Regions from separate parts of the Peribacillus sp. YIM B13472 genome, predicted to be linked through region 2. Evidence: riboswitches for the same ligand, from Rfam matches in the RefSeq annotation. Region 2 holds a riboswitch; each other region holds the start of a gene.

Region 1 (4,282 bases), on a different contig from region 2:
ATCGTGACAAATTCCCCATCATCCACATGGAAATTCATATCCTCCAATATATTCTGTTTACCATCGAAAGAATAGGAGACGTCTTTAATTTCCAGCTTCATCCTTTTCACCCTCCTTTCTCTTCCAAGAAACTAAATATTTCTCCAGGAAGGTGATGATTCCAAAAAAGATCAGGCTCATTCCCATGATGATGAAAATGGCAACAAACACCCGATCTGTCCTGAACGCAGAGGAAGCGAGAGTCATATAAACACCAATCCCCGATTTTGCCCCAAGCCATTCCGAAATAACTGCACCCATTACACTATAGGTGGCAGAAATTTTCAGGCCGGAGAAAATGAACGGAATCGAGTGAGGAAGTTCCAGCTTCCAAAATAACTGATTTTTTCCCGCTCCCATCATCTTGAAATAATGCTTAAGTTCGTATGGTGTCTGGCGAAAACCGTCCAATGATGCAACCGCAACCGGAAAAAAACATACAAGCGAAATCACTATTAACTTAGGCAGCATGCCAAAGCCAAACCAGATCACCAAGAGCGGCGCCAAAACAATGATGGGTATATTTTGTGATAGTATGAGCAGAGGATAAACCGCGTCCTTCACACCGGGAAATAGGTGTAAAATTGCCGCGATCAATAAGCCGATGCAGCTACCAATAAAAAAACCCGACAACGCAAGCTCGGTTGTGGATATAAGGTGTCCGTAAAGATTGCGGGACGACTCAATTCCTTCAATGAAAATGGACGATGGAGCGGGAAGCAGCCATTCTTCGACTTTCAATAAGACTGTCACTGACTCCCATACTATCAGCAACAATAATAAAAGAAAGAAGGGAGCCCCCTTCTTCCAAATTCCCCTTTTGATCATGCCCGATATTTCTCCGTTAACGTATCCATCGTAATCCCGCTTGGCTGATATAATATTTTCACTTGGGAAATGACATTCGGCGATCCTATTTCAATCATTCTTACATTCATTTTTTCTATCACGGCAAAAAGTTCGGAAAGCTCACCCTCCATTGTCGTTTCAAGCGGGTGAACCTCATACTTGACACCTGATTCTTCAATGATCTTGATTGCTTCGTCGACCATAGGAATGACATTTTCCCCTTTAGGAATAATCTGTATACTAATTAATGAGTTGGCCATTGTATTTCCTCCTATTTTGGTAAAAATTCATTGGTAAATGCCTTTTCAGGATCGAAATCACCTTCAAGAAGCTTATTTTCAGTCATCCAATCACTGTAATTCTTCCAAATTTCAAGCTTTTGTTCACCCCATCGCGGAGCATCATCCTGATACTTGTCTGCAAGCCACTCCTGGCTTTTCTTCACTAGTTTTGCATCAAGATCCGGTGCAGACTTAATTAACATGTCTGCTGCATCGTCAGGATTCTTAATCGCAAACTGGTACCCTTTCGATGCTGCATGAACGAATGCTTTAACAGTCTCGGGATCTTCTTTTATCATCTTTTCATTTGTTGTCAAAACAGGCGTATAGTAATCAAGCTTATCAGAGTATTCGGTTAAGTAAACCATATTAAGCTTTTCATTTCGCAACTCCGCCTCAATGCCTGTCCATCCATAATAGATCCAGGCAAAATCTATATCCCTTTTAACCGAAGTGAAAAAATCCGTGTCTCCTGTATTGACTATATCCACTTTATTTACATCCGCATTTTCTTTTTTCATGAGTGAATCAATAATGGCCTTTTCAACCGGGGACCCCCAGCCACCATACGTTTTCCCTTCAAAATCCTTGGGAGTTTTAATGTTCTTTGCCTCAGGGGAAGCGAATCCCGAGGTATTATGCTGGATGACGGCAGCTACCGAAACAATCGGCACGCCCTGCACGCGGGCTTGCGTTACGCCCTCCTGGTAACTCACGCCAAATTCAGATTTCCCCGAAGCGACAAGCTTATCAGCTCCAGCTTCACCTGGCATGATGATTTCCACATCAAGACCTTGTTCTTTAAAATAACCTTTTTCCTTGGCTACATACAATCCTGTATGGTTTGTATTCGGTGTCCAATCGAGCACGACCGATACCTTTTTTAATTTTTCATTTCCTTCATTTTTAGATGCTTCTTCTTTTTCATTAGTTCCGCCTGCTCCGCATCCAGCCAAAAGGAACAACGAAGTTAACATTGGTAAGAATTTATTCAAGTCATTATCCTCCTACACATCATATAAGATCCATATGCCGGAACCATAATGGGGCTCCAGGGTCTATTCAAATACTGGATAAAAAAAGCAAAAAACGCCCGAAGATGAATTCGGGCGTTAACATACAAAACAAAAAATCAGTAATAATATGTTCCCTCCGCTGGCATCATCCAGATCAGGTTCAAAGAGTCAGCATCTAAAGGATGCAATCTCAGCCAGCAGTACTGGCCCCCCTACATTTCTCGAACATATGAACTTTTCTCTCTCATTATATCAATTCATGGTGAAAAAGGAATACTAATTTGCTTCTTCTCGCTAATTGGAAAGGTATTCCTTGCACTCTAGGATATCTAGCAAAACATCTTTTGGAATGAAAGCAACAAAATTCTGCCTCTTTTCATTCCAATCATTCGCGGCTGCAACGGTGGCTGACCTGTTCCAAATAGTCAATTCCTTGCTGGCATTCATATAATGAGCATTACATGTAGACATTTTTGTTTCCCGGTTTTATAAACCATTAATTTCATAAGCAAAAGGTGGATATGATCATGATAAAGATTAATCACAAATGGTTAGATGTCAGTCAAATCCAACCAGGAATAACATCTGCTAAATCGCTTGAAATTATCCAATTGCTGGCGGAAGATTCTACCGTTTTTGAATACCGGAACTTTGGAGAGTTTAATTTCGAGATACAACTGAGGAACCGAGTCATTGCGGCAGCTATTGCGTTGGATAAAAGTGATGCCGAATTTTCCACACTTGAGGAATCGGAATCCAATAAACAATATTGGCGCCTTTCAAAGGGTGGTACCTTTACCCTTCAGCCAGGGATTCTCCCTCATGCTGCACTCGTTGACATTTTCATAAATGGAAGGCTTTATGCTTTCGAATGCGGGACAGCGATGGTCGTCACTTTTTTAAAGGCCATTTTGGATTTAATCGGCCCTAGGAATTTCGACAACCTTTTTTCAAAACTAGTTTTATATGACTGGCACCCTCCACAAAATATGGCTCTCGATATTCACCAAGGAAGGGATTATTTACCAGGTGATTGTGTTTACTTCAAAAACCCTGATCACGACGAGGCAACTCCTGAATGGCAAGGTGAAAATGCCATATTATTAGGAAATAACCTCTTTTATGGCCACGGGATCGGGATTACCAGTTCACAGGGAATCATCGCTGAATTAAATAGCAATAGAAAGCCGTTCGCCACCATATCAGCATTCCTGACAACTCATATCATTTTCCTGGATAGTTCCTTCTATAGTCAATTCCAACTAAATATCCCCCGCGCAAAGCCCGATCACAGTCCTGTCAGCCTTTCCAATTGTATTGTTTCTGAAATAGGTTCGAATATTTTCCTTTCATGACCCTGGCATTTCCCCTATGCCGTAAAACTGTTTCATTAAATACCGGCATAAAAAAATGCTTGGGGAGAAATCTCCCAAGCATTTTTTGTTATTCACGCACCAATATTCCCTTTGCCTTTGAACCTGCGGGCACTTGCCTGACCCCATTTCGTTATGGATAATGTATAAACAGCCAAGGCTGACCATATGAACAAAAAGGCTAAAAGATGTGCTTTAGTAAAACTTTCATGATAGACGAATACACCGATCAATAAAGATAAGGTCGGAGCGATATACTGAAAAATGCCAAGCATCGATAACGGGATCTTCTCCGCCCCTTTGGCAAAATATAAAAGAGGCAATGCCGTGACAATCCCGCCGCCCACCAACAGCAGGCTTGTGCTTCCCTCTGTAAAGAATTGCATTTCTGATTGGTTCATCAAGTATATCAGGTAACCCAGGGCAAGAGGCGTTACCATCATCGTTTCGAGCGTCAGCCCGATCGCGGATTCGGCCTTGATCATTTTTTTTGCCAGACCGTATAATCCGAACGTCATGGCCAACACAAGAGAGATCCACGGGATCGTGCCGAAATGAATGCCAAGGATCAAGACTCCGATTCCTGCAAGCAGGAATGAAATGATTTGGGCCCTGCTCAATTTTTCTTTTAAGACTATCACTCCCAATAGTACACTGACTAGCGGATTGATATAATATCCAAGGCTCGTGTCGAGGATCCGTCCTGAGTTAACGGCCCAGATGA
Region 2 (4,282 bases):
AAGCAAGGAGCGGACTCTCTCATCTATTTCTTGTTGCGGCCTTTTATCAATTCGCAATGAATAGGCAATCTCTTCATATACAGTATTTGCAACGAACTGAAACTCAGGATTTTGAAAGACAAACGTCATATGATCCGTTGGATTTTTCACCTTTTTAATCGGTGTTCCCAATAATTCATACTTACCATTCGTTTTTATGAACTGCATCAGTGCATGCAAAAGAGTACTCTTCCCCGCGCCATTTTCACCCCTGATTACAATCCATTCACCTGAATGGACCTTCAGCTCTTCAATCATGATTTTCTCCTCTTTATTCCGAAAACCGCGAAATCCTTGCACATCCATAAGGGGTGAATCATCTGTAAATGGGTGTTCCCGAATCGGTGCATACTGCTGTATATATTCATCCCAAACACCTGGGAACCAAATTCCATGTTCTTTCATTTCATTTTTATATAGTGAAAGAATGGTGTCTCTTGGACCATCAGCTATGATTTGACCATCATCGTTAAAAAGCACGATTCTTTCGATGAATTCTAAAACATGGTCAATTTTATGCTCGACGATAATAACCGTTTTGTCTCGTCCGACTTCCTTCAACAATTCCCAGATTTCTTTCGTTCCTTCCGGATCAAGCATGGCGGTTGGTTCATCTAAAAATATCACTTCTGGTTCAAGGGCCAATACTGAAGCGATTGCCAGACGTTGTTTCATCCCGCCTGATAATGTTTCAATACTTGTATGGCCCAGGTTCAATCCTACTTTACGGAAATGATTTTGAATCTTCTCTTTCATTTCTTCTTTAGGGACGGAAAGATTCTCAAGGACGAAGGCAATTTCCTCATCGGCAAATGGCATGCAAAACTGACTATCAGGGTCTTGAAAAACATACCCCCACGAAGAAGGGCATTTCAATTTCTCCGTTTTCATCGGTACTTCGATGGAATTCGGAATCAATCCACTTAACACTTGTAAAAGAGTCGACTTACCACATCCTGATGGTCCCAACAATAGCACTTTTTCTCCTTGATCGAACGATAATGATAGGTCCTTGAATATCAAAGATTCATCACCGGGAAATTTCATTCTTAACTTTTCAACAGAAACGATTGGTTCCATGGCCCTCAACCTCTACTTTTGATCCAGTTCTGCATAATCTTTATTTGAAACCGGACGCACAAGATTAGTTACTCCTGTTGCTTCCAGGACTTTAACTAGATAATAGGCAGTCACTCCTGCAAAGAATATGGAACCCACAAACCTCGCTATCATGAATAACGATAGATTCCAAGTTGAAAGCGCACCTATTTCCCCGTATGCAAAATCCATGATAACTGATGCCAGGCAGGAAGCTATCGCAGCTAAAACGGCCACCGGCATATTGAATTTTTTATATTTGAACGCCATGAACACCAGTTCCGCGAACAAACCTTGTACCACCCCATATAACAGTACGGTCAGCCCCCATGGTGAACCAAGAAAGAACTCCCCGGAAGCTGCAGCTATCTCCGCCAAAAGTGCCACACCCGGTTTCCGTAAAATTAAAAAGGCGACGGGGCCAGCTATAAACCACATTCCATAAATAAGTTGATCCAGATGTAACCCTAATGGTTTAACTGAATAATAAATCGAACCCCAAAGGATATAAACGATTCCAAATGCTACCGCAATTACGATCGTGACCAATATGTCCGTTAATTTCAATCCTTTTTTCATTGTTTCATTCCCCTTTATACTTCTAGTGTTTCCTTATGCACAGGCCATGTCTCTAAACGATAAGCCATTTCCCAAAATGAGTATTCATATTGGCTGCTGAGGATAAAATGCTCTTTCATTCTTTCCTTATCTTCGTCTGTCACTTTTTCAGCAATTTCATCAAGCCTGGCAATTTGTTCTTCCACCAAAGTACGGAACCACTCCCCTCCGTAAGCCGCTATCCATTCTTGATAAATCGGCTCTTCCGGAATGCACCCTTGCAGTCTTTCACCTATTTCATAATACAGCCAGTAACACGGCAAGATAGCTGCAATAACATCCCCTAAATGTCCCGAATAAGCCGCACGATACATGTGGGAAGTATAAGCATAAGCAGTCGGGGCAGGTTTGAAATTATCCCGTTCTTCTTTTGTGATGCCTAATCTCTCAGAAAAATTCTCATGAAGCTTCAACTCCGCTTCATATGTTCCTTGTGCATGGCCGGCAAGCCTGCTTGTTGTATGTAAATCTGTAGCTTTGACTGCCCCTAAAGCTTGAACCCTGGCAAAATGGGATAAATAATAGGCATCTTGCATGACATAAAAGCGGAAACACTCCAATGGCAATGTGCCATCTCCTATTCCTGCAACAAACGGGTGATTAAAACTAGCTTCCCAAATATGATCAGCTTCCTGACGAATTTCCTCTGAAAACTTCATGTCCATTACCTCCAAATAATATTTTTCAAGAAATGTTACGAAAAAAAACCTTTTATCCCCCTTTTTTTGCAAACAAAAAACCACTTTCTTAAACGTAAAGAAAGTGGTTGTACTTGAAAAATACAGAAACGTATTGTTCCAGACCCCACTTCCCTACGCTGGTATAAACCAGATCAGGTTCTAAGGGTCTTAAAGTCATACTTTAATCTCAGCTTCTGCGGTAAAATCAACTTTTACCTATAAAGCACCCCTAGTGGTACAAATTGTATATTTAATTTTCATTTGCCTTTATATTAACACGATAAATCCAATTGTCAAACGTATTAGAAAAAGTTTTCAATCTAATGCTTTAAATTTACTAGCCTTTCAATCTTGCATAACCACCTAACTTGATTGATTAAACCATTGTTAATCCACCATTTACGGAAAGAGTTTGCCCCGTAATATACCCTGCATCTTCCGAAACGAAATAGGCAGCAGCACTGGCAATGTAAAAGGCGAGTTAAGATTTTACTCGTGAATTCAACTGGTTTACTCGTGAGTTCAACTGGTTTACTCGTGAGTTTGGCGGTTTTACTCGTGAATTCACCCGATTTACTCGTGAGTTTGGCCGATTTACTCGTGAATTCACCCGATTTACTCGTGAGTTTGGCCGATTTACTCGTGAATTCTTTTATTTTCTAAAAAATAACCTAAATGTCAGGGAACAGTTGCATGACTGTCCGCTGACATTTAGGTCATCTACTAAAGAACAATATTATACATTCGATGTTGCTTTTAGTTTTATATTGTCCTCGATCTGCGGTTTATCATAGCTGCCATACCTTTCTTTCACAACGAGTAACGCCAGGGCAGCCATTATGCTCGGGACTGTGAAGGCCATAAATGCATTTTGTGGCGAATAGTTTGCAGCCAGCAATAATCCTATTAATGTAGGGGCAACAATCGCTCCAATTCTACCAAAAGCCAAGGCCCAACCTATCCCGGTGGTCCTTATCTCACGCGGATAATACTCGGAAATATACGTATTGGCCAAATTCATCGTGCCAACTGTACAGGCACCTCCAAAAGCGATCAGAACATATAATGCTACTGCATTTGAGGTCAATCCTAATATGACAAAACAGACCGTACCTATGGCACAGAGGGATACAAGTACTCTTCTATGGCCTATTTTCCCAACTAAGTACCCTCCAATTATCGATCCGCCAATTTGTCCTATTCCCGATATAAGATTGAAAGATAAACTGGATGAAAGGCCGTATCCGGACTGCTGCATGATTTTGGGTAACCATGTATTGAGTCCGTATACCATAAGTAAACAATTAAAGGCAGCTACCCAAAAAGCAAATGTGCTAAGAGTACGCTTATTTTCAAAGAGTTTCTTGACTGGAAAGCCCTTTGCCCTTTCTTGGACTTTGGCAAACTCATAATCGTCCGACTCTTTATAGTCGCCGTCTGGGTCAATGCGATTCAGAATTCCAGCAAGCTTTGCTCCTTGTTTTCGAATAACATAATAGGAAAGCGATTCAGGAAATTGCTTCATGAAGAATGGCAGTGCCAGTAAGGGAAGAGCCCCTATCCAATATAAAACCCTCCAACTCATTTGTTCCATCACATACATTCCAATTAAAGAAGCAAGTATGCTTCCGACAGAATAACCACAGTACATAGTGGTTACAATGAGCACCTTATTCTTTTTGGGTGAGTATTCCGCCATTAAGGAGATGACATTTGGCATTAATCCTCCCATTCCCAAGGCTGCTATAAATCGCATAACCGAGAAAAAGGCAGGATTCAGGGCAAAACTTGAAAGTAATGTAAAAACACTGAATAAACATATACAAATGGCAAGCACTTTTTTTCTT
Region 3 (4,282 bases), on a different contig from region 2:
TATTATTATGATAAGGGAAAAAATGAGTTGATGTTCCAAAAAGACACGTTGCAAAAGTGAACTTGAATAAGGGTTTTTGGTAATGAGATGGAGCATTTATATTATATAATGATAGTGACAAAAGGAGGATGTATAGATGGTATATAATTCGGCAGCAGAACTTTGTGAAGGGTTTGGGTATCCGCCCGTTCATGTTAAATTGACGATAGAGATCCTCGATGAGAGATTGGGACCAGTAACGGCGGAAGCAGAGATTGCCATCAAGCCTGTTAAGTCAAAGGAATATCTAGAAGTATTGGTGGAAGAATTGGAATCGGAGCATATCTTTGCTGATGAAAATGGCAGTATCTATGGCAGCTTCGGCATCGATCAAAGCATCCAGATATATGATGAAGTCCTGACTACCATTCCGTTCGAAGAGTTAATAGGAAAGGAAAAATGGAAAGAGACAATTGAGGAATCAATCACTGTGGATAAGCTAAAGGAACAACTGGGGAAATCCCTCAATGATTATCCATTCAGTGATTTGAGCGGAAAATATAAATTCAGGAAAAGATGTACGATAACGGAACTTCAATTCAAAGAATGTAACAAAACTGGAGAAGGCGAAATGCTTTCTCTTTTTTCGATGCCATCATAATCAAATGATTATAGTGACACAATCCGTTAGATTTTTTAAACATACACAATGTCAAGGAGAGATCAATAAGGTTTTTTTTATGGTTTCAACATACATTTTTTTATGGTTTTACATAGGGTAATATATTGATAAGGGCTTTTACAAGAAAACGAAATTTATATTTTAAAAGATAAAAAGGAGAATATATGAAAATTGGTTTGGTACGGCATTTTAAGGTGGCACATGAATTTCCCACTGGGAGACCTGTGACGGCGGATGATATGAAGCAATGGTTTGAGGACTATGATGCAGCGGATATCATTTACGGAACGACTTTATTTGGTGTGGAGGAATGGCAGGAATGTTATAGCAGTGATATGTCGAGAGCTATCAAGACAGCGGAACATATCTATCCAGGTACGGTTCATCGGATGGAGGAGCTGCGGGAAATACCTTCCCCCCCACTTAAAGGAAAGGTTAAGCTGCCGTTCATCCTTTGGGCCATCTGGATTCGCTGCTGCTCGGTAATCAACAAGCAGACAAGGGCGGAAATTAAGATCGCAGAGCGAAGGATCAATAAAGTATTGGATGAAGTCTTAGCAAAGGGGGAAAGGGATGTTCTGATCGTGAGTCATGCCGCCCTCATGGTATATATGAGGAAAGAGCTGATACGACGGGGGTTCACCGGTCCAAAATTCAAAATTGCCAGTAATGGAAAGCTTTATGTATTTGAAAGATGAAAAAGGGGAAATATTGGGTGTACCACCAGAAAGGGTAAGTCATTTTTGCTGATTTTAAGAAAGAGGAAGGCATTTTCCGAATAGTTATTCTTTTTTTATTGGTTGTGGTTTATTATTGTAATAGTGTAATTTTTACGAATTCAATAATAGGGAAAGAGGGGTGGACATTTTGCTGAAGGCAGTTTTTTTTGATTTAGATGATACATTACTATGGGATCAGAAAAGTGTAAAAGAGGCTTTTGTGGCCACATGCGAAGTGGCTAGGGAGAAATATGATCTGAATGTGGACGAGTTTGAAGAAGCGGTGCGAAAGGAAGCACGTGAGCTTTATTCTTCTTACGATACATATGCATTCACTCAAATGATCGGAATCAACCCATTTGAGGGATTATGGGGGAATTTTCAGGATGATCATGATGAATTCCGGAAGATGGCCGGGATTGCACCGGCTTATCGGAAAGAAGCGTGGACGAGAGGTTTGAAGGCATTAGGGATCGATGATCCGGAATTTGGGCTTGAACTGGCAGAACGTTTCCCGGCCGAGAGACGCAAAAAGCCATTTATCTATGAAGAATCATTCCGTGTTCTGGATGAATTAAAAGGGAAGTACAAATTGCTATTGCTTACGAATGGATCTCCTGAACTACAAAATACCAAACTTGAAATTACGCCTGAACTGGTTCCTTATTTCGACCAAATCGTGATATCAGGCGCATTTGGACGAGGTAAACCAGATGCCTCCATTTTTGAGCATGCTTTGGAAATCATGGGGCTTGATAAGGATGAAGTATTGATGGTCGGCGATAATTTAATGACCGATATCCTTGGAGCATCACGGGTAGGCATAAAGTCGGTCTGGATAAATCGCCATGATAAGGAACGGAATGAAGTGCTTCCAACCTATGAAATCAAGCATTTAGAGGAGCTATTCCCCATCCTTGAGAACCTGGGGAATTAATTGGCAGTACTACTTCAAATTACAAATTTTGGAGAGTTGTAAAGGAAGTACTAGGTCTTTTAAAGTATTTACAGAATGAAAAGGGTGATATATAGTTACCCTGTAATCAATTAAATTATTCAGACTAGGGGTGTCCAATAAAAGTTGGGCTGAGAGAGAAGCGCTTAAGCTTCTTAACCCTCAGGACCTGATCTGGTTCATACCAGCGTGGGGAAGTTAGAATCTACTAAACAATGACATTTCAATTGGTCATTTCTGTAGTCATACTAACGCTAGCCGGGTCTTAAATATGAGATCTGGCTTTTTCGTGCGAAATGGATTGGATTTTGTCCTTTTTAAATAAACTTAAAAAGGAGAAATGAAATCATGATGAGTAATTCTGTAAATGACATGAACGTTTCAATTATGTCTAGTTTTGCCGGAAGTAAAAAAGTCTATGTTGAGGGATCTAGACCTGATATTAAAGTACCTATGCGTGAAATTAAGCTAAGTCCGACTACAGGGGCATTCGGCGAAGAGGAAAATCCGCCTTTACGAGTATATGACACAAGCGGTTTTTATACGGATTCAGATTATCCCATTGATATTCGTAAAGGTCTTGCCCCGATTAGACGAAGCTGGGTTCTGGAACGGGAAGATGTTGAAGAGTATGATGGCCGTGAAATAAAGCCCGAAGATAACGGGTATAAGAAAGTTGAGTCACAATCCAACGCCGAAGTTTTTCCTGGATTGAAAAGAAAACCATTGCGTGCAGTGAAAGGGCAAAACGTAACCCAGCTCCATTATGCCCGTAAAGGTATCATTACTCCAGAAATGGAGTTCATTTCGATCAGGGAAAATGTAGCCCCTGAGTTTGTAAGAGAAGAGGTAGCTAGCGGGCGGGCGATCATTCCGGCAAATATTAACCATCCTGAAAGTGAGCCCATGATCATCGGACGTAATTTTCATGTGAAAATAAATGCGAATATTGGAAATTCCGCGGTTAGTTCATCGATCGAAGCTGAAGTGGAGAAAATGACTTGGGCTACACGATGGGGTGCAGACAATATAATGGATCTTTCCACCGGAAAGAATATTCACACGACCCGGGAATGGATTATCAGAAATTCACCTGTGCCAGTTGGGACGGTTCCGATATATCAAGCATTGGAAAAAGTGAATGGAGTCGCGGAGGATTTAAATTGGGAAGTTTTCCGGGATACATTAATCGAGCAGGCTGAGCAAGGTGTCGATTACTTCACCATACACGCTGGTGTGCTTTTGCGATACATCCCCATGACAGCAAAGCGAGTTACGGGAATCGTTTCCCGAGGGGGCTCCATCATGGCACAATGGTGCTTGGCCCACCACCAAGAAAGTTTTCTCTATACTCACTTTGAAGAGATTTGTGAAATCATGAAGGCTTATGATGTCTCTTTCTCATTAGGTGACGGCCTCCGTCCGGGATCCATTGCAGATGCAAACGATGAGGCACAATTTGCTGAATTGGAAACACTTGGGGAACTGACGAAGATTGCTTGGAAGCACGATGTTCAAGTCATGGTGGAGGGACCCGGTCACGTACCGATGCATTTGATTAAAGAAAATATGGATAAGCAGCTCGAAGTCTGTCAAGAAGCACCATTCTATACCTTGGGACCATTGACAACGGATATAGCTCCTGGATACGATCATATCACTTCTGCGATTGGTGCTGCCATGATTGGATGGTTTGGAACTGCCATGCTTTGTTATGTGACACCGAAAGAGCATTTGGGACTTCCGAATAAAGAGGATGTTCGGGTAGGGGTCATAACTTATAAAATTGCGGCCCACGCAGCTGACCTTGCTAAAGGTCATCCGCATGCAAGAAAACGGGATGATGCCCTTTCGAAGGCTAGATTCGAATTTCGTTGGAGAGATCAATTCAATCTTTCCCTCGATCCTGAAAGGGCGGTCGAATATCATGATGAAACTCTTCCGGCT

Evidence for each region. Region 2 has a riboswitch for thiamine pyrophosphate ahead of tenA (thiaminase II). Riboswitches for the same ligand answer to the same signal wherever they lie in the genome.
Region 1: it holds a riboswitch for thiamine pyrophosphate, as region 2 does, so the genes downstream of both, ACFX4I_RS08855 (ABC transporter substrate-binding protein) here and tenA (thiaminase II) in region 2, are expected to answer to the same signal.
Region 3: it holds a riboswitch for thiamine pyrophosphate, as region 2 does, so the genes downstream of both, thiC (phosphomethylpyrimidine synthase ThiC) here and tenA (thiaminase II) in region 2, are expected to answer to the same signal.

The regions. Positions count from the first base shown of each region.
Region 1 covers NZ_JBHZPG010000008.1:83,900-88,181, forward strand. The annotation lists gene ACFX4I_RS08840 (ABC transporter ATP-binding protein) at 1-101, opposite strand, end outside; gene ACFX4I_RS08845 (ABC transporter permease) at 85-867, opposite strand; gene ACFX4I_RS08850 (thiamine-binding protein) at 864-1,148, opposite strand; gene ACFX4I_RS08855 (ABC transporter substrate-binding protein) at 1,160-2,146, opposite strand; TPP riboswitch at 2,300-2,409, opposite strand; gene ACFX4I_RS08860 (hypothetical protein) at 2,480-2,656, opposite strand; gene ACFX4I_RS08865 (protein-glutamine gamma-glutamyltransferase) at 2,713-3,540, shown strand; gene rarD (EamA family transporter RarD) at 3,633-4,282, opposite strand, start outside.
Region 2 covers NZ_JBHZPG010000004.1:93,489-97,770, forward strand. The annotation lists gene ACFX4I_RS04865 (ABC transporter ATP-binding protein) at 1-1,119, opposite strand, end outside; gene ACFX4I_RS04870 (ECF transporter S component) at 1,132-1,716, opposite strand; gene tenA (thiaminase II) at 1,731-2,414, opposite strand; TPP riboswitch at 2,548-2,676, opposite strand; gene ACFX4I_RS04880 (hypothetical protein) at 2,931-3,098, shown strand; gene ACFX4I_RS04885 (MFS transporter) at 3,172-4,282, opposite strand, start outside.
Region 3 covers NZ_JBHZPG010000017.1:67,350-71,631, reverse strand. The annotation lists gene ACFX4I_RS14655 (hypothetical protein) at 137-640, shown strand; gene ACFX4I_RS14650 (histidine phosphatase family protein) at 826-1,359, shown strand; gene ACFX4I_RS14645 (HAD family hydrolase) at 1,529-2,317, shown strand; TPP riboswitch at 2,434-2,548, shown strand; gene thiC (phosphomethylpyrimidine synthase ThiC) at 2,684-4,282, shown strand, end outside.